DNA from 2 places in the Shewanella sp. Isolate8 genome. Region 2 is predicted to be linked to the other one. Evidence: predicted binding sites of a transcription regulator. Region 2 holds the regulator's gene; the other holds the start of a gene.
The links. The regulator FliA, encoded in region 2, starts transcription of late flagellar genes. The targets are predictions, from matches to a motif close to CTAAAGNTNNNNNNNNNNNNGCCGATA.

Region 1 (10,704 bases), on a different contig from region 2:
TGCAAGGCACCAGCAGTGAAGATGAGGCCACCAAGGCGATCTACGAAGGGGTTGAGTTGACACTGAAGAGCTTCACCAGCGCGGTTGAAAAGTTTGGTCTGACGCAGGTCGATCCTCAGGGGGAAGCCTTTAACCCGGATCATCACCAGGCGATCGGTATGCAGCCTAGCGAAGAGTTCCCGGCTAATACCGTGATGATGGTGATGCAAAAAGGTTATATGCTCAATGAGCGTCTGTTGCGTCCAGCCATGGTGATGGTGTCTCAGGGCGGTGCCAGCGTCGATACTCAGGCGTAAGCTAGTCAACGTACGCTAGTTAACGCAAGTTAGTTAATGTAAGCCAGCCCATTGGCGGTATAAAAAAGGCCTCAATATGAGGCCTTTTTTGTTATTAGCAGTTTTCGTTTAGTCCGCCAGATAGGCGCGGATCTGCGCCTCAATGCCTGGGCCATCCAGTTGTAGCTCGGCCAGGATCTCGCCGCACTCACCGTGCTTGATAAACTCATCGGGCAGGCCGATGTTGAGCACAGGCATAGGCAGCTTAAGTTGCTGTAGCAGTTCGAGTACGCCTGAGCCGGCGCCGCCCATGATGGCGTTCTCTTCAACAGTCACCAGCAGATCATGGCTGGCGGCCAGTTGTTTCACCAGCTCCACATCCAGCGGCTTAACGAAGCGCATGTCGGCCAGGGTGGCATCGAGCGCCTCGGCTGCCTGACTCGCCGACGCCAGCGTGGTACCGAAGTTAAGGATGGCAATCTTCTTGCCTTCGCGCTTGATGAGGCCCTTGCCAATCTCATAGGCGGTCATGGTCTCGACCTGAGGCTCACCGGTGGCGCTGCCACGTGGGTAACGGATCGCCGTTGGTCCCTCGTTGTAACAGTAGCCTGTGTAGAGCATCTGGCGACATTCATTCTCATCCGACGGCGCCATGATCACCATGTTAGGAATGGCACGCATATAGCTGAGATCGAAGGCGCCCTGGTGGGTCGGGCCGTCTGGGCCGACGATGCCGCCGCGGTCGATGGCGAAGATCACCGGCAATTTCTGCAGCGCCACGTCGTGGATCAGCTGATCATAGCCGCGCTGCAGGAAGGTAGAGTAGATCGCCAGCACCGGCTTATAACCCTCACAGGCAAAGCCTGCCGCGAGTGTCACCGCATGCTGCTCGGCGATAGCCGCATCGAAATACTGTTTCGGGAAGCGCTGTGAGAACTCCACCATGCCTGAACCTTCACGCATGGCCGGGGTGATCCCGAGCACCTTATCATCCTTCTCTGCCATGTCGCACAGCCAGCGACCGAACACCTGAGAGAAGGTGGGGTTAGCCGGTTTCGCTGCGGGCTTGGCAAAGGTAGATGGATCGAACTTAGGCACGGCGTGCCAGCCGATGGGGTCTTTCTCCGCCGGCTCGTAGCCGCGTCCCTTCTTGGTCATGATGTGCAATATCTGCGGGCCGGAGAGGTTACGCATGTTACGCAGGGTCTCGACCAGTGCATCGACATCGTGGCCGTCGATAGGGCCGATATAGTTAAAGCCCAGCTCCTCAAACATGGTGCCGGGGACGACCATGCCCTTGAGATGCTCCTCGGTACGCTTGGCCATCTCCTTGATGACAGGCATCCCCTTGAGCACCTTCTTGCTGTTCTCGCGGATCGTAGTGTAGAGACGACCGGACATCAGCTGCGCGAGGTGATTGTTCAGCGCGCCGACGTTCTCGGAGATCGACATCTCGTTGTCATTGAGCACCACCAACATGTCGTTATGCAGATCGCCGGCGTGATTCATGGCTTCAAATACCATGCCGCCTGTCATGGCGCCATCGCCGATAACGGCCACCACCTTGCGCCCCGCCTGTTCCTTCTCGGCGGCGACGGCCATGGCCAGCGCCGCACTGACTGAGGTGCCAGAGTGGCCGACACTGAAGGTGTCATATTCGCTCTCTTCACGCCAAGGGAAGGGGTGAATACCGCCTTTCTGACGTATGGTCGGCATCTTGTCTCGACGACCCGTGAGGATCTTATGGGGGTAGGCCTGGTGGCCCACGTCCCAGATCAGGCGATCGAATGGGGTGTTGTAGACATAGTGCAGGGCAACCGTCAGCTCGACCGTGCCAAGGCCAGAAGCGAAGTGGCCACTGGAGATGCCTACCGACTGTAGGAGATAACTTCTGAGTTCGTCAGCAAGTTTTGGTAGCACCCCCTGGGGAAGCTGTCTTAATTCATCTGGGGTGTCGGCCTGTGCCAGCACAGGGTATTTCGTAATATCCAAACTCATAGCGAGATTCTTTGGCTCTTTATTATACTCTTCGCTCTATGATGAAACGGGCGAATTCGGCAATTAACTGGCTATTGTATGGTAATTTAGCCAGCGCTGATAGGGCGTCTTCGATCAAACTTTTCGCGGTCGCTTGGGCCCCGGATAAACCGAGTAGTTTCGGATAGGTACTCTTGTTCGATTCACAGTCAGAGCCCTGGGGCTTACCCAGCTCTTCGGTGCTGGCGATAATGTCCAGCACGTCGTCTTGTACCTGGAAGGCGAGGCCGATGGCTTCAGCAAAGGTTATCAGATGGCTTGCCTGCTCATCTGTGACCTCGGCAGCAATGATAGGTAATTCCACTGCGCAGCGGATCAAGGCGCCGGTCTTTAATCTGTGTAACTGCTTTAGGGTCTCGAGATCTATCTGTTTGTCTGTGGCGTTAAGGTCCATCGCCTGACCACCGCACATGCCGCCGTAACCAGATGCCTTAGCAAGGGCACGTACCATGGCCAGTTGTTGATTGGCGCTTAGCTCGCTGCCTTCCTGACTGATGATCTCGAAGGCCAAGGTCTGCAACGCATCGCCGGCCAGTATGGCGGTGGCCTCATCGAAGGCGATATGTACGGTTGGCTGGCCGCGGCGCAGCGCATCGTCGTCCATGGCCGGTAGGTCGTCATGGATCAGCGAGTAGGCATGGATACACTCGATGGCAGCGGCGCAGGCATCTAGCCTTTCAAGGGGCACACCCAGCATCTCACCGACGGCATAGACCAGAAAAGGGCGAATACGCTTGCCGCCAATCAGGGCGCCGTGTGTCATGGCGGCCTTGAGTTGTGGCTCGGTATCGTCTTGTGCATTGATAAAATGGCGCAGCTGGCCGTCGACGCGCTGCTGGTATCGCGTTATCGCTTCATTTAGCAATTATTCGCCCTCTGGCAGATAGGGTTGCAAGCTGGGTTGATCTTGTTCCTGAGTCAAGATAGAGACTTTCTGTTGGGCCTGTTCGAGTTTGCCTTGGCTGTTTCTGACCAGATTGATGCCGCGCTCAAATTGTTTGAGGGCGTCATCCAGAGATACATCGCCCTGTTCCAGGCTAGTGACGATGTTTTCTAATTCTGTGAGTGACTCTTCGAAGGTCAGGTTTTCAGGTTTTTTGGCCACGGTGATTTTCCCAAGAATTTAGCGACAGACAAAGTATCTCAGTCAACCCTAGGGGTCAAATTGCGCTGTCGTATATTTGTGCAATAGCACGCTTTAAGGAGGTTTTTTTATAAAAAATTGAATTTGTAGCTAAACTTGCGTGTAAGCTGTCCGATAATTGAATTAGAACAATACTCAATTTTGTCAGATATTATATCGTAAACTCCTGCCCGCGGTTAGGCGAAATACCGTCTAATTGACGACTTTTGTGTCGTCGCGCTGGGGCGAGGAGATGCCTTTCATTGCAAGAATGAGTAGAGTAGAGACCTGTCTCGAGATGATTATGGTGTTGACTGAGAGCTTGATCCCTAGGTCAAGGTATTAGCAACGGCCGATACTGTATATGAGGAAGAGTTGTGGATTTAGCGACCCTGATAGGCCTGATTGGTGCATTTGGTTTTATTATCGGAGCTATGGTCAGCAGTGGTGGTATCGCCATTTTTGTTGATGTGCCCTCTGTGCTTATCGTAATGATAGGCTCTTTGTTTGTGGTGATGATGAAGTTTAACCTCAAGCAGTTCCTCGGTGCGGTCAAGATCGCCGCCAAAGCCTTCATGTTCAAGATAGATAAGCCCGACGAGTTGATCGAGCAATCGGTCACCATGGCCGATGCGGCGCGTAAGGGGGGCTTTCTGGCGTTGGAAGAGGCGGAGATCAGCAACAGCTTCATGCAGAAAGCGGTCGATATGTTGGTGGACGGCCATGACGGTGATGTGGTGCGCGAAGCCCTTGAGAAAGATATCGCCCTCACCGAAGAGCGCCACAAGACCGGCATCAGCATCTTCAAGGCGCTGGGTGATGTGGCACCCGCCATGGGGATGATAGGTACCCTGATTGGTCTGGTGGCCATGCTGTCTAACATGGACGACCCTAAGTCTATCGGCCCGGCGATGGCGGTGGCCTTGTTAACCACTCTCTATGGCGCCATTATCGCCAACATGATCGCCCTGCCGATCGCCGATAAACTCTCTCTACGCATGGGGGAAGAGATGCTCAACCGCAACCTGATCATGGATGCGGTGCTCGCCATTCAAGACGGACAGAACCCTAGGGTCATCGAGGGTTTCTTGAAGAATTATCTCTCGGAGAAACTGCGGAATATAGACACGACGGACGGGGAATAGCCAGATGGCTAAGAAGGTCAAATGCGATTGTCCGCCCGCCGGGGCGCCTATGTGGTTGGCAACTTTTGCCGACCTCATGTCGCTATTGATGTGTTTCTTCGTTCTGCTGCTGGCCTTCTCCGAGATGGACGTGATGAAGTTCAAGCAGATCGCCGGTTCGATGAAGTATGCCTTCGGTGTACAAAATAAGGTTGAAGTCAAAGATATTCCCAAGGGCACTTCGGTGATCGCGCTGGAGTTTCGCCCGGGTAAGCCAGAACCCACCCCCATAGAGATTATCAATCAGCAGACCAATGAGATGACCGAGCCCACCATTGAGGTGCAGGCCGGTGATGATGACAGCGCCGGCGGCGTGCAGCAGCAGCGGGGTGAGCAGCGCGGCGGCGAGGCGTCATCTACCGCGCAGGAAGAGGCGGATGCCGAGGCTCAGGCCAAGCAGGAGAAACAGGATGCGGCGTCACAGGATCAGATCAACGATCAGGTGAAGAAGATGGCTCAGGAGCTCAACAAGGAGATCATCGACGGCGCGATTGAGATCGAGTCTCTGGGGCAGCAGATCATCATTCGCATCCGTGAAAAGGGCGCCTTCTCATCCGGTTCTGGCTTCCTACAGCCCAGGTTTAAGCCGGTGATCCGCCGTGTAGGGGAGCTATTAAAGGATGTGCCGGGGATCATTACCGTCTCGGGTCATACGGATGATATGAATATCAGTAACGAGCTCTACAGCTCGAACTGGGATCTCTCCAGCAAACGCGCCGTGGCCGTGGCCCATGAGCTGGTGCGTGTGCCAGGATTTGATCAGCAGCGCATGAAGGTGGTTGGCATGGCCAATACCGCCCCCCTGGTCGCCAATGATTCCGCCGCCAACCGGGCCCGTAACCGCAGGGTTGAGATCGCCATCGAGCAGGGTAAGGCCAAGGAGTCTGATGAGATCTTGGTCGGCCAATAGCCGCATTTAATGGCTAGGCTTCATCCATCAATAGAAAGTCCACTTAGGTGGACTTTTTTGCTTTAAGCGGTGCAGGCGTGTGACCTGTGCTATGGGGATAATCTTAATTTGGACAAATTATGCTCATCTTTGGGCTTGGTGGCATAAAATCCTTGCCGAGTCGCTGATTTATGGGCATTTGTGCACCGGCCTTGGTATAATGGCTAAATTGCTGTTTAAAATTATTCCCGCGGAACGCCCATGAAATTTATCGTAAAACTCTTTCCTGAAATCATGATGAAAAGCAAACCGGTAAGAATGCGTTTTACCAAGATGCTTGAAACCAATATCCGAAACGTGCTGCGCAAGGTCGATGAAGAGGCCAGGGTACAGCGCCAGTGGGATAAGATCATGGTCAGGGTGCCAGAAGACAAGCCAGAGATGATTGAGCGTTATGCCGAGCGTCTCGCCTGTATTCCGGGTATCGCTCATGTGCTGCAGGTGCGTGAGAGTACCTTCGAGTCGGTGGACGATATCTACCAGCAGACGCTGGCACTCTACAAAGAGGAACTGGCCGGTAAGACTTTCTGTGTTCGGGTTAAGCGTAGCGGTAAGCATGAGTTTAACTCAATCGAGGTGGAGCGTTACGTGGGCGGTGGACTCAACCAGTTTACCGAGGCGGCCGGTGTCAGGCTGAAGAACCCCGACATGACGGTCAACCTGGAGATAGATAACGAACATCTCTATCTGGTGGAGAAGCGCATCGACGGCTTGGGCGGTTTCCCTATGGCGACTCAGGAAGATGTGCTGTCGCTGATCTCTGGTGGCTTCGACTCTGGCGTCTCCAGCTTCCAGTTTATCAAGCGCGGCTCTCGTACCCATTACTGTTTCTTTAACCTAGGCGGCGATCAGCACGAGATAGGCGTTAAACAGGTTGCCTATCATCTGTGGCAGAAATACGGCGAGTCGCACAAGGTGAAATTTATCTCAGTGCCGTTCGACCCCGTGGTGCAGGAGATCCTTGAGAAGATAGATAACGGCCAGATGGGCGTTATCCTCAAGCGCATGATGATGCGTGCCGCCAGCCGTATCGCCGAGAAGATGGGCATTCAGGCGCTGGTGACGGGTGAGGCTATGGGGCAGGTGTCCAGCCAGACTCTGACTAACCTGAATGTGATCGACCGCAGCACCGATATGCTGATTCTGCGTCCGCTGATCGTGATGGATAAGCAAGATATCATTAACATGAGCCGCGAGATCGGCACCGAAGACTTCGCCAAGTCGATCCCTGAATATTGCGGCGTGATCTCGCAGAAGCCGACGGTGAAGGCGGTGATGGGTAAGATCCTCGCCGAGGAGGAGAAGTTCTCCGAAGACTTGATCGACCGCGTGGTCGAGGCGGCCGAGGTGATCGATATTCGCGACATCGCCGTCAGCATGGATACCAAGATCACCGAGACTGAGACGGTCGATGCGGTCACGGGTGGTGAGGTTGTGGTGGACATCCGCTCGCCGGAAGAGGAAGAGCAGAGCCCACTTAGCCTCAACGGTATCGAGGTGAAGTGTATTCCTTTCTTCAAGTTGGCCACCCAGTTTGCCGATCTCGATAAAGAGAAGACCTATCTGCTCTACTGCGACAGAGGCGTCATGAGCAAGCTACAGGCGCTTTATCTGCAGGAGCAGGGCTATCACAACGTGAAGGTCTATCGTCCCGCATAAGCGCCTCGAAGCGGCTTTCTCGAAAAGAGAGACAAGGATTTAGATAAAGGCTGCCATGAGGCGGCCTTTTTTATTGGCCGCTTTATCCAGAGCAGGCTTCATGGATATTTTGGCCTTAAGGAGATAAAACCTTGGATTTGCATGGGTTCTCGCGTAACTTATTTGATAAATTTATCTATAGTCGACTGCCAAGCAGACTGTCTGCGTCAGGTGGTGAGCTGGCTGGCGAGTTAGATGATGAGTTAGGTCCTGTGCTAGTTGGTATGAGTCTTCGGCGGACATAAAAAAGCCGCATCTTAGACGCGGCTTATTACTATTGTTTGTAGCGAGTCGTTAGCTCAGGTGGGCTAGCTATTACTCTGCGCGCTGGGCACTAACGCTGGTGTCCGTCTGCTCATCTTTCTGAGCAACCAGAATGGCGTTGAGGTCTTCATTCAGATCTTGCTGCATCAGCTCCAGGCCTTCGGCCAGTTGCGCGCTGATGGTGGCGTGCAGATCTGTGGTATCGATAACGATTTCATCGGCAGTGGCAGCACTTGAGGCTGAGAGCAGTGCGATGGCAAATACAGTTTTAAAGTTAATCATAGTGGTCGCCTCCGGGCGGCATATCTTGGGGTGTCAGACACTCCCCAAATACGTCGTAGAGGCTGTCTAACTTCAATCATTTCGTTGGCGCAAAATTTAACCAAAACCCCTTCCCTTTACAAACGATAAAATGTAACAATACGGATTAGAAAAACTAATTAAAATGTGAGACAAGGATCACTATGTCGAGACGTTTACCTCCATTGAATGCGGTGAAGGCTTTTGAGGCCGCAGCCCGTCACTTAAGCTTTACGCGCGCCGCGGAAGAACTTTTTGTGACACAGGCCGCGGTAAGTCATCAGATTAAGGCATTAGAAGAATATTTAGGGCTAAAGCTCTTTCGTCGTAAGAACCGATCCTTGCTGCTGACCGAAGAGGGGCAGGGCTACTTTCTCGACATAAAAGATATCTTTGTACAACTGGCCGATGCCACCGACAGATTGCTGGCCCGAAGTGCCATAGGCTCGCTCACGGTAAGCACTTCGCCTAGTTTCGCCATTCAGTGGTTGGTGCCCCGTCTGGCGAATTTCAGCGAGAATAATCCCGACATCGACGTGCGGATCAAGGCGGTGGACGACGAGACCAGCAGCCTGACCGACGACGTGGATGTGGCCATCTATTACGGCATGGGCAACTGGCCAGGGCTGCGTGCCGACAAGCTGAGAAACGAGGTGTTGATCCCTGTCTGTTCGCCTATGTTGCTCAGCGGCCCCAAGCCGTTATCTCAGCCGAGCGACCTGAAACATCACACCCTGCTGCATGACTCCAGCCGTCATGATTGGCAGGCTTGGTTTAGACAATGTGGAATTAATGACATTAATGTGAACCAGGGGCCTATCTTCAGTCACTCTTCACTGGTTTTGCAGGCGGCGGCTCACGGTCAGGGGGTAGCGCTGGGTTACAGCGTATTGGCCCGTCCCGATATCAAGGCCGGGCGTCTGGTGTGCCCCTTCCCCGAGGTCTTGGTGAGCAAGAACGCCTACTATCTGGTGTGTCAGCAGAATCATGCCGAGATAGGCAAGATTGTTGCCTTCAGGAAATGGATGCTCGACATGTTCGAAGAGGAGTCTCGCAGCGAGCTGTTGCCGGGCTAACCCTCTAGGGCCTGTTTATCTTTCGCGTTCATTTTTGCAGCATTCTGTATCGATTTTATACAAGGCAGAGCGATTGTAATATAGTGTGCTACATCAATGAGCGATAACGCAGTAGAAAAATGATACAGACGCTGCCCGTAGGGTTCGTCTTGAGCACGTTCAACTCTTTGTTACTCGGCTTTTATATAGAATAACTATACTCCAAGACTCCTGTCGCGATTTGAACGTGCTCAATTAGAACAAAATTTGTTCTCAAAAGGTCAACAGGCCCTAGCTATTCATTAAATCAGTTGCGAGTCGTGCCTCTTATGGGGCCTGACCAAAGATAAAGAGTTGAGATGAGTTTTACACAAAAATTAGATGCGCGGCTTAAGCTGGCGGAGCTGCCCGCGAGTCAGTGTCTGTTTTCCGGCGCCGTCGATGACAGTGGCCTTGGTTGTGACACCTTAGTGGTGCTGGCCCATGGGGCTGGCGCCAACATGGCACACGATTTCATGACGCAGATGGCCGAGCGTCTCGCAGGCCAGGGGCTTGGGGTGATCCGCTTTAATTTTCCCTACATGCGCAACAACGCCATAGATGGTAAGCGCAGGCCGCCGGACAGGGCGCCCAAGCTGATTAAGGATTTTAGCCTGCTGATAGAGACGGTGCGTGAGGTATACCAACCCAAGCGTTTGATTGTGATGGGCAAGTCCATGGGCGGGCGCATGGCGGCGATGCTCGGTGCCGAGCAAGCGCTCGATGGCGTGATCTGTCTTGGTTATCCCTTCGTGCCGCCTAAAGGGGGCGAGCCTAGACTCGAGCCTATTGCCGAGTGTCGGGCGCCGCTGCTGGTGATACAGGGCGACCGCGATAAGTTTGGCGCCAAGGGCCAGGTCGAAACTTGGCTTGCACCTTTTAAGGTCAAACTCGAGTGGTTAACCGATGGCGATCATAGTTTTCTGCCAAGAAAGTCGTCAGGCACGACCCAAAGCGCTAATCTGGATCGGGCAGTCTCACATAGTATTCAATTTATTAGGGGGTTAGATGCGTAAAGGTTTTCTATTGCTGGCAGCCTTGAGTGGTTTCTTAGCCGTGGCACTGGGTGCCTTCGGCGCCCATGGACTCAAGCAGGTGACCACGCCAGAGATGATCGACATCTTTAATCTGGGTGTCGAGTATCAGTTTTATCACACCTTTGCCCTGATCGCCGTGGCCTTTAGTGGTCACTGGCTCAAGTCTCGCCTGATCGACTGGGCGGGTTATCTGTTTCTGCTGGGCATAGTGATGTTTTCCGGCTCGCTCTATCTCTACGTGCTGGTGGGCAGCAAGTGGACAGGGCCCGTGACCCCCATGGGTGGTGTCTGCTTCCTGCTGGGCTGGTTGTTCATCGCGGTGGCCGTGTGGCGTAATCGAGTGGTGGAGCTGGACGATTAGCACCGCGAGCGGGCGTTAAGATAATCGTATTCATTTTCGAGAAAGTGTAGAATGGCGGCCCAATGATATGGGTCGCCATTTTTTATTCAGGATCTTCCTATGATAAACCTATTTTTATATTGCCGTGCCGGCTACGAGAAAGACTGCGCAGCCGAGATCCAGCAGCGAGCCGCAGAGCTGAATGTTGGCGGCTTTGTAAAGACCAATCGTAACGACGGTTACGTGATTTTTCAGTGCTTCCAGGCGGGTGATGCCGATCTCTTGGCCGAGCAGATCGAGCTGGACTCGCTTATCTTCACTCGTCAGATGTTTGCCGCCAACGAGCTGCTAAAAGATCTGCCCGAGGGCGACAGAGTTAGCCCTATCGTCGATGCCCTGGCTA
Region 2 (10,704 bases):
ATCTCGGTGTAACGCAACACCTCTTGCACCTGCATGACATTGATACCATAGGTTTCATTGTCTAAACGGAAGGTTACCCACTGCAACACTTCATCATCTTTACCTGCAGCAACTGCCGCGACGTTTTTTGCATCTGCCATATCAACCTCAGCCAATAGAGTCCTGACTACCTAAACCCAAATTTAATAATTCAATCAGTGCCTGCACATGTAAGATGCCGCACATCTGTTCTTTTACGACGCCAGCCAGCCAGGGGCGTTTACCCGCTTTGCTACGCCAATTAACTTCTGACTTTAAAATTTTGACGGAATTCACCAGAGACTCACAGGCCAAGCCCCAATTACTGTTCTCTAAGAGTACAATATATTGGTAATCAACAGATTGCGCCAGCTTCTCGTCGTATTTTTCCGGCATCACCCAGGCACCGGAATCGACAACATTGAGCTGCGAGTCCCTATGAGTTTGAACGCCCAGATACCAGTCTGGTCGTCCCATAATATGGTTAATTCGCTCCACCTTAACGATACCGCCTAGGCTTACCAGGGGCACGGCCAATGTAAGCCCTGCCACCTTGAAAAACAGCACCTGAAACTCTTCGTCGAGCTGCTCAATCAACTGCTCAGTCACCCCGGGCGGTGTAGCCCCGGTTTGAGTCTGCACCGAGGCTGCCAGTTCGACCTTTTCGGCAACGGCTTCCTCTTGCTTAATACTAGCCGAAGTTTCTAATTTTTCTTCTATTTTTTCCTTAACTTGCGACAAAGGTTTCGCCTGAGTGGCAGTTTCAACCTGCGCAGGCTTGGCCTCAACAATGGCCGACTTAACCTGCTCGAGCGTTTTGAGCTCCTGCTTTGTCTCAGTCTCAGTTACTGCCTCGGTTTCTGTTTCTATCTCGGTTACCGGCGCCAGCAGTTGCTCGAGCGCGAGCTTATTCAGTGGCGGCGCGGCCTGGGTTATCACTGGGCGCGACAGCGCTTGCTGAGCCTGAACCTGGGTCTGATTCTGAGTCTGGCGCTGCATTGCGGGAGCTTGGCGAGTCGCTAGCCCATCTTGATTAGCCGTCACTTTACCGCGCTTATCTTCATGCTCATCTGACGAAGCACTCTCTTTCTGAAGCTCCTCTTGCTCAGGTTCCTCTCGCTCAGGTTCCGAGAGCAGCAGCGAAAAATAATCGAAAACCGCATCGTCAGCCGAGTTTGACATGAGCAAACTCCTTGGTCAGCAGATGATCCAGCAATCTGTCATAGGCCTTTACGCCGCGAGAATGGCTGGCATAATGCGAGGCCGGCAGGTGTGCCAGGCTGGCATCACGAAACTTGGTGTCGACCGGGATAACATCAGGCCAAAGCACGTCACCGTACTCCTCCCCCAGCTGCTGTAACGCGGCTGGCGACGCCTTGGTGCGTCTGTCATACATGGTCGGGATAATGGTGTAACTGTAGTCGGTATTCTTAGAGCGTCCCATGAGTGTCATGGTTTTGACCATACGGTCTAGCCCCTTGATTGCCAAAAACTCTGTCTGTACCGGAATGATAATATGTTCGCTGGCGGCAAGCGCATTGACCATCAGCACCCCCAATACCGGCGGGCAATCGATGAGGGCGACGTCATAATGCTCATTGACTAAGCTAAGCAGGCGCTTAAGGATCAAACCCATCCCTTCCTGATGGCCGAGTGAGCGATCCAGCGTCGCCAGGGCCATGGTGGCGGGCAGCAAATCGATACCTTCAACCTTGGTAGGCACAATATGGGCAAGCACCTGCTCTTGCGTCAGACTCTTGTGCTTCAAAAACAGATCATAGAGTGAGGCGGGCACCTCTTCGGAATCTATCCCCAGATAGTAGCCCAGGGACGCATGGGGGTCAGTGTCTATCATCAAGACTCGCTTGCCCCGCTTAGCCATGGCGCCTGCCAGGCTCGCCACTGTGGTCGTCTTGCCCACGCCCCCTTTTTGATTTGCTATGGTCCAGATCTTCAAGTAAAACCCCTTAAATCGCCGCGCGTATCGCCATCAGGCTATTGTTTTAATTATCTTCGCGAGTCGTGACTCGAATGCCGCCATGGGGCAGGCTTATTACTTTAACACCATCTTTATCTTCTGACAGCTTAACCGCTTGAGATGACCCTTGACCACTCTGTTGCGCCTTATCTGTGGCGCTTGCCACCTTTTGCTCGGACTGAGATGGCACTTCCACAGGTAATAGAGGCGTTAACTCGTCCTGGCCATCAAGCGGTATGCTTTTCGCCTCACGTCTGGCAATAGACTCGGGAACCTCTGGGCCAATCTCCACCCTCACCTGGCTGCCAGGTTCCGCCTGCTTGATGATAGATTGAGTAAATTCAGGATTATTCTCCATCCAATCGGCCAAGGCCTCGGCCTGCTCGTCGGGCACCATCAAGAGTACCTGGGTCTTCTCGAGCTGAGCTATCTTATCTTCGAGCAGCCCATTCTTATGCCGCAAGTCGAGATAGAGTGATCCAGTGACTAGACAGCTGACCAACAAGAGAAAAAACAGCAACAGCACAGTGGTGCTGACGCCCTGGCGCTGCCTAGCCACGTCCACTCTCGCGTATGATGGCCTCGGCCATATCATCAAGCGCTATCGACTGACTCGAGATCCCGGCGGCGGTTACCGCCTGCGGCATACCGTAAACCACACAGCTGGCTTCATCCTGGGCCCAGATGGTTGCACCTACGCTCTTAAGCATCCGCGCCCCTTCGCGACCGTCGGCGCCCATGCCGGTCAATACCACGGCCAGTGTCTCGCCACCACTCAACTTAGAGGCCGAGGCAAAAGTAATGTCGACACAGGGCTTATAATTCATGTCGGCACTGCCCGCTACTATCTTGATGCGACCATAGCTGCCGCCGCGTTCAAGCATCATCTGCATGCCGCCGGGCGCCAAATAAGCGCAGCCTGCCCTGAGTTGATCGCCATTCTGCGCCTCTTTCACTTCGATGGCGCACAGGCCATTTAAGCGAGCCGCGAAAGCTGGAGTAAAGGCCGCCGGCATATGCTGGATCAACAAGATGGGATGAGGATAGTTGGCCGGTAGCTTAGTCAAGATACGTTGCAGCGCAACCGGGCCACCGGTCGAGGTACCGATCAGCAGCAGCTTATATTTCTTACCACTGGCTCTGGGAAGCGGCGCACTCGGGCGTGAAGCCGGACGTTGTGGCTGCACACTCTCTCTAGACGGTGCCGTCCCTGTCGTGGTGGCAGGCTTTGGCGATACACTTCGAGGCAGTATAGGTCGAAACACCCGGCGGCGACCCAATGCCTTGATACGCTGCTGCAATAAAGAGATCGCCTCATCTTTATTGGTGGCGATATCTTCAAATCGTTTAGGAAGAAAATCTAATGCACCGGCCTCCAAGGCATCCAGCGTCGCCTTGGCACCGTCATGGGTGAGAGATGAGAACATCAAAATGGGTGTGGGACACTTCGCCATGATCTCACGCACGGCACTGATACCATCCATCACAGGCATCTCGATATCCATGGTGATCACCTGTGGCTTTAACTGCTGCGCCAGCTTAACCGCTTCGGCGCCATTGGAAGCCGTGCCTATGACCTCTAAATCCGCATCCTTGGTAACAATCTCACTGACTCGACGACGAAAAAAGCTTGAATCATCGACAACTAATACTTTTATGGCCATTCAAATTCCTATCAACAGCAGGATCCTTGCCGAAACAAGGCGTGACGCCTTGGGCATCACGCCTATCCGCTAGCTCGCTGTACCACTAACTGCTATTTCTTATTCTTGGCGTAATGTTTCAATAAGCCGGGTACATCTAATATCAATGCGATGCCACCATCTGAGGTAATCGTGGCGCCAGCCATGCCCGGGGTACCATGTAGCAGGGTGCCCAGCGGCTTGATCACCACTTCTTCCTGACCAATCAAGGAGTCAACCACGAAACCTATCTGCATGGTGCCGAGTTGTACGATCACCACGTGACCATGCTGCTTATCGCCATGCTTGAAGCTCGCGGCCTTGCGGCTCAGCCAATGCTCCAGATAGAAGAGCGGTACGGCTTTTTCTCGCACTATCACGGTTAACTGGCCATCGACAATATTGGTCTTGGTCAGATCCAGATGGAAGATCTCGCTGACACTGGACAGCGGCAGGGCAAACACCTGCTGTGCAACTTCCACCATCAGGGTCGGCATAATCGCCAGGGTGAGCGGCACCTTGATCTCCAGGCAAGTCCCCTTACCTTTCAGGGAATCGATATGCACGGTACCGTTTAACTGAGTAATGCGCGTCTTCACCACGTCCATGCCAACGCCACGACCTGAGATATCAGAGATCTCCACCTTAGTAGAGAAGCCCGGGGCGAAGATCAGGTTATAGGCCTCTTCATCAGACATGCGCGCAGCAGCATCTTCATCAAGCACGCCACGCGTGATGGCGATCTGCTTGAGCTTATCGGGATCCATCCCCGCACCATCGTCTTCAATCTTGAGCAGGATATGGTCGCCTTCCTGACTAGCAGAAAGGGTAATAGTCCCGGTACGCGACTTGCCATTAGCTTCACGCTCGTCAGGCATCTCGATACCATGATCGACCGAGTTACGCACCAGGTGAACCAAGGGATCCGCAAGGGCTTCAACCAGGTTCTTATCCAGATCCGTATCTTCACCTATCATGCGAAGATCGATCTCTTTATTCAGGCTGCGCGCCAGATCCCGCACCACGCGAGGGAAGCGGCCAAACACCTTCTTGATTGGCTGCATGCGGGTCTTCATCACTGCGCCCTGGAGATCGGCGGTCACCAGATCTAGGTTGGCGAGGGCCTTAGACATATCCTCGTCATCGCGGGAGATCCCCAGGCTAAGCAGACGATTACGCACCAGTACCAGCTCACCGACCATGTTCATGATCTGATCGAGACGCGCGGTATCGACACGTACTGTGGTTTCCGCCTGCGGCATGTTAGTGGCTGGCGCCTTGGCCGCAGCCTTCTCCTTCACCACAGGTTTAGGCGCAGGCGCCTCCACGGGCTGTGGCTTAACACTCGATTGCGCAGGAGCTGCCATTTTAGGTGCGGAGACCTCTGGCGCCTTAGGGGCCGCCGGAGTCGCAGGCTTGCTGGTCTCGCTGCCAGGACCGGCACCGGCGCCATGCAGCTCATCGAGCAGCTTCTCGAATTCATCGTCGGTGATCTCATCGGCATCCACCGGCGGCGAGCTAGGCTCTGGCACCTTGGCAATTGGTGCAGAGGGCGCCTGGAATTTACCCGAACCGTGAAGTTCATCGAGGAGTGACTCGAACTCATCGTCGGTGATGTCGTCACTGTCGCTGGCCTGAACCGGTGCGCTAGCCGCAGCGCTGGCACCAGAAGGCCCTTTTCCACTGCCGTGAAGCGCATCGAGCAGGGCTTCGAATTCAGACTCATCTATCTCATCGATATCGCCTTCACCGACAATGGAGGTCACGGGATCATTGCTTACCGGCTCGTCAAACAACTCGACATTGTCATCGAGCGGGGTATCAAACAGCTCGATACCGTCATCAACAGGCGCTTCATCCGGCTGTTCAGAGGCAAGCGTCTCGCCAGCGCCGCCCATTTCCGACGGTAATAAGCCACCAGAGCTCAATAATTTAAGGTTAGCCAACAGGGCATCATCGGCAGGGCTTTGCTCGACACCCGCCTGGGTCTCGGCAAACATAGAATTGATGGTGTCGACGGCCTGCAGGATGATATCCATCAGTTCGGCGGAGACACTGCGTTTCCCTGTGCGTAGCAGGTCGAAGGTATTTTCCGCTTCATGACAGACATCCACCATGGGCGTCAGACTCAAGAAGCCTGCGCCACCTTTAACTGTGTGGAATCCACGGAAGATGGCATTGAGTAGTTCGGTGTCGTCGGGGTTATTCTCTAACGCCACCAGCTGTTCAGAGAGAAGCTCAAGGATCTCACCCGCTTCAATCAAAAAGTCCTGCAGTATCTCTTCATCAACATCAAAGGACATTCATATGACTCCTACTTAGAAACCTAGACTCGACAGCAAGTCATCGACTTCATCTTGCCCTGTCACGACATCATCACGCTGATCAGCGTTCATAATAGGACCTTCAGCTTCGACGCACTTCTCTGATGCTTGGGGTTTATCCGTTGCAGGCTGCTCGCCAAATACGGTCAACATGGAGACCAGGTTACTCTCCACCTCTCGTACCAGCTCGATCACCCGGCGGATCATCTGCCCGGTCAGATCTTGGAAGTCCTGGGCCAGCAATATGTTATTGAGTAACTCTTTCAAACGATTGGAATCGGACTCGCTGCGCTCGATAAATTGCTGAACGTCATGGCATAGCGCCTTAAATTCGTGCAGCTGAATATCGCGTCTCATCAGACGATCCCAGGAAGGCTTTACGGCCTGTACGTTTGCGGTTAGCGCATCTGCAAGCGGCAGAGATTCTTCGACGGCGTCCATGGTCTTGTTTGCCGCCTGCTCCGTCATGTCGATGACATAATTGAGGCGCTCTTTGGCATCGGGAATTTCGCTATTGGCCAGCTCCACGAGGCGACCGTCCACCTGAAAATCCACTATCGCACTGTGAAGCTGACGGGTAAGGCGACCCACCTCGTCAAACAGCTCTTTCTGAATCGGGCTGGCGATGTCGCGAATTAGCTCATCGGCCTGCTCTTGTTGGCCAGCCTCGAGTAGATCAACGAGTTGCTTGGCCTGTGCTAAATTGATCAGCCCTGAAGTTTCTGCCTGCATAGCTCAACCTTGATTAACCGAGTCGTTCGAAAATTTTGTCTAACTTCTCTTTCAATGTCGCCGCAGTAAAAGGTTTCACCACATAGCCATTCACGCCGGCCTGGGCCGCTGCGATGATCTGTTCCCTTTTCGCTTCCGCAGTCACCATCAACACAGGAATGTGTTTCAGGTTGTCATCGGCACGGATAGCCTTTAATAGGTCGATCCCCTGCATCCCAGGCATATTCCAATCGGTCACGACAAAATCAAAATCGCCTTTTTGCAACATAGGCAAGGCTGTCGAACCGTCATCTGCTTCCTGAGTGTTATTAAAACCCAAGTCTCTCAACAAGTTCTTGATGATGCGTCTCATTGTTGAGAAATCGTCAACAACGAGAATCTTCATATTCTTGTCCAAGGTTTCCTCCGCGGAGCTGTTTTTATATTGCTCATGTAATCGTTATATTTTGGTCCAATGCTTGAGTTTCGCTTTGAGTCTGAGCATCGCCTGGCTGTGTATCTGGCTTACTCGGGATTCGCTGACATCAAGTACGGCACCGATCTCTTTTAAATTTAATGCTTCGTCATAATATAACGACAAAACTAATCCATCTCTTTCTGGCAGTAATTTAATCGCTTCCACGAGGGCCTCATGAAACTGTGTCTCTGCCAGAGATTCAAATGCGTCGTCCTGGTGATCATCTTCCTGTCTTACTACATCGACCGATACGCCAAGATCTTCAATTCCAACTACTTTCCCGACTGAAACATCATTAAGAATATGATGGTACTCATCGAGCGGCATATCAAGTCGATCCGCAATTTCATTGTCTTTTGCGTCACGTCCAAGTTCTTGTTCTAGCTCGTCAATCACCTGTGCTATGCGGCGTTGATTGCGGTGAACCGACCTGGGTACCCAGTCGCCACGGCGGATCTCGTCGAGCATAGAGCCACGAATGCGTATTCCGGCAAAGGTTTCAAACTTAGCCCCCTTGCTGCCGTCGAACTTGGCCGAGGCTTCGAGCAGGCCCATCATACCTGCTTGTAACAGATCATCCAATTGCACCGAGGCGGGCAGACGAGCAAGTAAATGGTGAGCAATCCTTTTAACCAACGGTGCATACTGTTCGACAATAGAAGCTTTGTTATCTAAACAAGTATACGCAGCGGCTTTACTCACTCGTACGATCCTCTTGATATTCTGGACGTTGTACCAAACGTTCCACAAAGAACTCTAGGTGGCCGCCCGGCTGTTGTGGCACTGGCCAGCTAATGATCTTATTAGCCAAACCATGATAAGCAATCGACGCCGGCGACTTAGGAAACGCCTCGACGATCAACTTTTGTTTACGAACTGACTTACGAAGGTTTTCATCGAATGGGATAGTCGCAACCAGCTCCAAGGCCACATCGAGAAAACGGTCGGTTACCTTGCTAAGTTTAGCAAACAACTCCATCCCTTCTCGCAAACTTCTGACCATGTTGGCCACAATCTTAAATCTGAATACGCCGTGCTCGCGGCTCAGAATCTTAATTAAAGCATAGGCATCGGTAATAGAGGTCGGCTCATCACAGACCACCACCAAGACATCTTGCGAGGCGCGAGAGAAACTGAGCACCATGTCCGAGATACCGGCAGCGGTATCCACGACCAAGATATCAAACTGGGTCTTCATCTCACTGAAGGCGCGGATTAGGCCGGCATGCTGCGCAGGTGTCAGCTCCACCATGGCCTGGGTACCGGAAGTGGCTGGAATAATGCCTATACCCTTTGGACCACGAACGATGATCTCGTCAAGGTCGGCCTCACCGGATAATACGTGGGACAGATTGCGCTCAGCCCTTAGGCCCAACATGACATCGACGTTGGCTAGACCCAAGTCGGCATCGAGCACAAGCACTCGCTTGCCCTTCTCGGCCAGGGAGACGGCGGTATTGATCGATACGCTGGTTTTACCTACGCCACCTTTACCACCGGTTACGGCAATTACTTTTACTTTTTCGTTATATGGTTGATTCATCATACGTAAACCGCTTGCTTGATCCCGACTCATTATATTACTCAAATGCGTAGGCCTGTTCATATGACCTTTCGTTATTCTGTATTGGTTGCACTTTCTTTTCGAGTACCGACAGGGCCTTGTTGGCTAAGGCTAAGGTGTCGGCCACTTGCATATCTTCTGGCACTCGCTGGCCATCGGTGACATAACTCAAGGGTAATCCACTTTGAATCAACACACTCAATGCCGGCGCCAAGGCCACCGATTCATCTAATTTGGTCAAAATCGCACCGGATAATGGAATCCGAGTAAACTGCGCGACGGCATCTTCAAGCACTCTTCTTTGACTTGTAGATGACAGTACCAGATAACTGCGAATAGGTAATCTGCTATTTGCAGTTAAATTATCAAGTTGCTGGAACAATCTCACATCTCTTTGTCCCATGCCCGCCGTATCTATCAATACTAGCTTGCGATTGCGGAACTGATAAAGAATTTGTTCCAACTCATTGAGATCATGAGCTTGCTTGACCGGACACCCCATTATTTTGCCATAGGTTGCCAGCTGCTCATAGGCTCCAATGCGATAATGATCGGTTGTAATTAATGCAACTTGATCTGAACCATGTTGCGCGGCGAATCGAGCGGCTAATTTTGCGACACTCGTCGTCTTGCCGACACCGGTCGGACCGACAAAGGCAACCACTCCGCCCTGACGAACGATATCGTCCCCCTGGTTGTCGAGCATGTTCGCCAGGCTACGCGGAAGCGCCTTCACCAGATCCGCCGGTACATAGTGTTCGCTCAAGGCCGACAACTTAGCGGCAACCTCAGGACTAAATTCGGCTTCCAGAAGACGGCTCTCTAACATGGCACCCACAGGATCCAGGCGGCTCTTCTGCTCGGTCAGCAGTGAGGTCACCTGATGGGTCAGCAGGTTGCGCAGGGAGGCCAGCTCCTCACGCATGGATTCAATCTCGCTGCTGGCCGCACCGCTCTTTTCACGCTTGGGACGATTGAGGACAGGGCTCTCCTGCTGACTGATTGCAGGGACCTCCTCTTTTGGCGCCTTCAATCCTTGTGCCCAGGCGGGCATCTCGAGTGCTTCATTCGATTGGCTTAGTTGCTGACTGACGCGATTTTGTTGACGCTCGAGCAGCGCTTGCAGCGAATCGGCCACGGGTGATGGCTGTTTTTTTGACTCTGCCTTGATGGGCTGACGACCAATAGACACCTTCTCTTCGGCCAGATCGAGAAAGCTGGGTGACAGGGGCGCGGCATCGCTTGATTTGGCCACGCTTGGCTTAGGCTCGTCGTAGTCGACCGCGGCCACAATTTCTATGCCACCGGTGACTTTTTTATTGGACATGATCACCGCATCCGAGCCTAGCGTCTCTTTTACCTGGGCCAATGCAGAGCGCATATCTTTTGCCAAAAAACGTTTAATTTTCACTTAAATACCCTCTACTGGCCGACCGCCGATACGATGCGAATTTGTTTCTCATCGGGTACCTCTTGGTAAGAGATCACCCTTAGATTTGGAATCGTATGTTTAACAAAACGCGACAGCGTCGAACGTAACATACCCGAAGTCAGTAGGATGGCTGGCTGACCCACCATCTCCTGACGCTGGGATGCGTCGAGTAACGACTTTTGCATCCTCTCGGCAAGGCTAGGTTCGATATTCGGCCCCTCGCCTCCCGTTGCCTGCATAGACTGATGCAACATCTGTTCCAATTCCGGCGCCAAAGTAATGACAGGAATTTCCGGCTCTGGACCGCTTATTTCTTGTACAATCATGCGTTTAAGCGCAATACGTACGGCGGCGGTGAGCACCTCGGTATCGTTACTCTTAGGCCCGTACTCGAGCAGCGTCTGAACGATTGTCTTAAGATCGCGAATGGAGACGCCTTCATTAAGCAGGTTCTGCATCACCTTGACCACTGTGCCCAGCGGCAATACATCGGGAATGAAGCCGCTAACCAGCTTAG

Region 1: a site for FliA is predicted at 3,547-3,573, ahead of pomA (flagellar motor protein PomA). Genes of this name have one in related genera too.

Annotation. Positions count from the first base shown of each region.
Region 1 covers NZ_JAKEVI010000002.1:541,261-551,964, reverse strand. The annotation lists gene grpE (nucleotide exchange factor GrpE) at 1-296, shown strand, start outside; gene dxs (1-deoxy-D-xylulose-5-phosphate synthase) at 405-2,273, opposite strand; gene ispA ((2E,6E)-farnesyl diphosphate synthase) at 2,296-3,177, opposite strand; gene xseB (exodeoxyribonuclease VII small subunit) at 3,178-3,417, opposite strand; gene pomA (flagellar motor protein PomA) at 3,813-4,580, shown strand; gene L1D43_RS11615 (flagellar motor protein MotB) at 4,585-5,529, shown strand; gene thiI (tRNA uracil 4-sulfurtransferase ThiI) at 5,770-7,227, shown strand; gene L1D43_RS11605 (hypothetical protein) at 7,582-7,812, opposite strand; gene L1D43_RS11600 (transcriptional regulator GcvA) at 7,995-8,906, shown strand; gene L1D43_RS11595 (alpha/beta fold hydrolase) at 9,245-9,940, shown strand; gene L1D43_RS11590 (DUF423 domain-containing protein) at 9,933-10,322, shown strand; gene rlmM (23S rRNA (cytidine(2498)-2'-O)-methyltransferase RlmM) at 10,422-10,704, shown strand, end outside.
Region 2 covers NZ_JAKEVI010000001.1:980,489-991,192, reverse strand. The annotation lists gene L1D43_RS04305 (chemotaxis protein CheW) at 1-140, opposite strand, end outside; gene L1D43_RS04300 (chemotaxis protein CheW) at 148-1,200, opposite strand; gene L1D43_RS04295 (ParA family protein) at 1,184-1,975, opposite strand; gene L1D43_RS04290 (membrane anchored protein in chemotaxis locus) at 2,022-2,555, opposite strand; gene L1D43_RS04285 (chemotaxis response regulator protein-glutamate methylesterase) at 2,548-3,660, opposite strand; gene L1D43_RS04280 (chemotaxis protein CheA) at 3,753-5,981, opposite strand; gene L1D43_RS04275 (protein phosphatase CheZ) at 5,997-6,734, opposite strand; gene cheY (chemotaxis response regulator CheY) at 6,748-7,131, opposite strand; gene L1D43_RS04265 (RNA polymerase sigma factor FliA) at 7,174-7,893, opposite strand; gene L1D43_RS04260 (MinD/ParA family protein) at 7,886-8,767, opposite strand; gene flhF (flagellar biosynthesis protein FlhF) at 8,772-10,166, opposite strand; gene flhA (flagellar biosynthesis protein FlhA) at 10,178-10,704, opposite strand, start outside.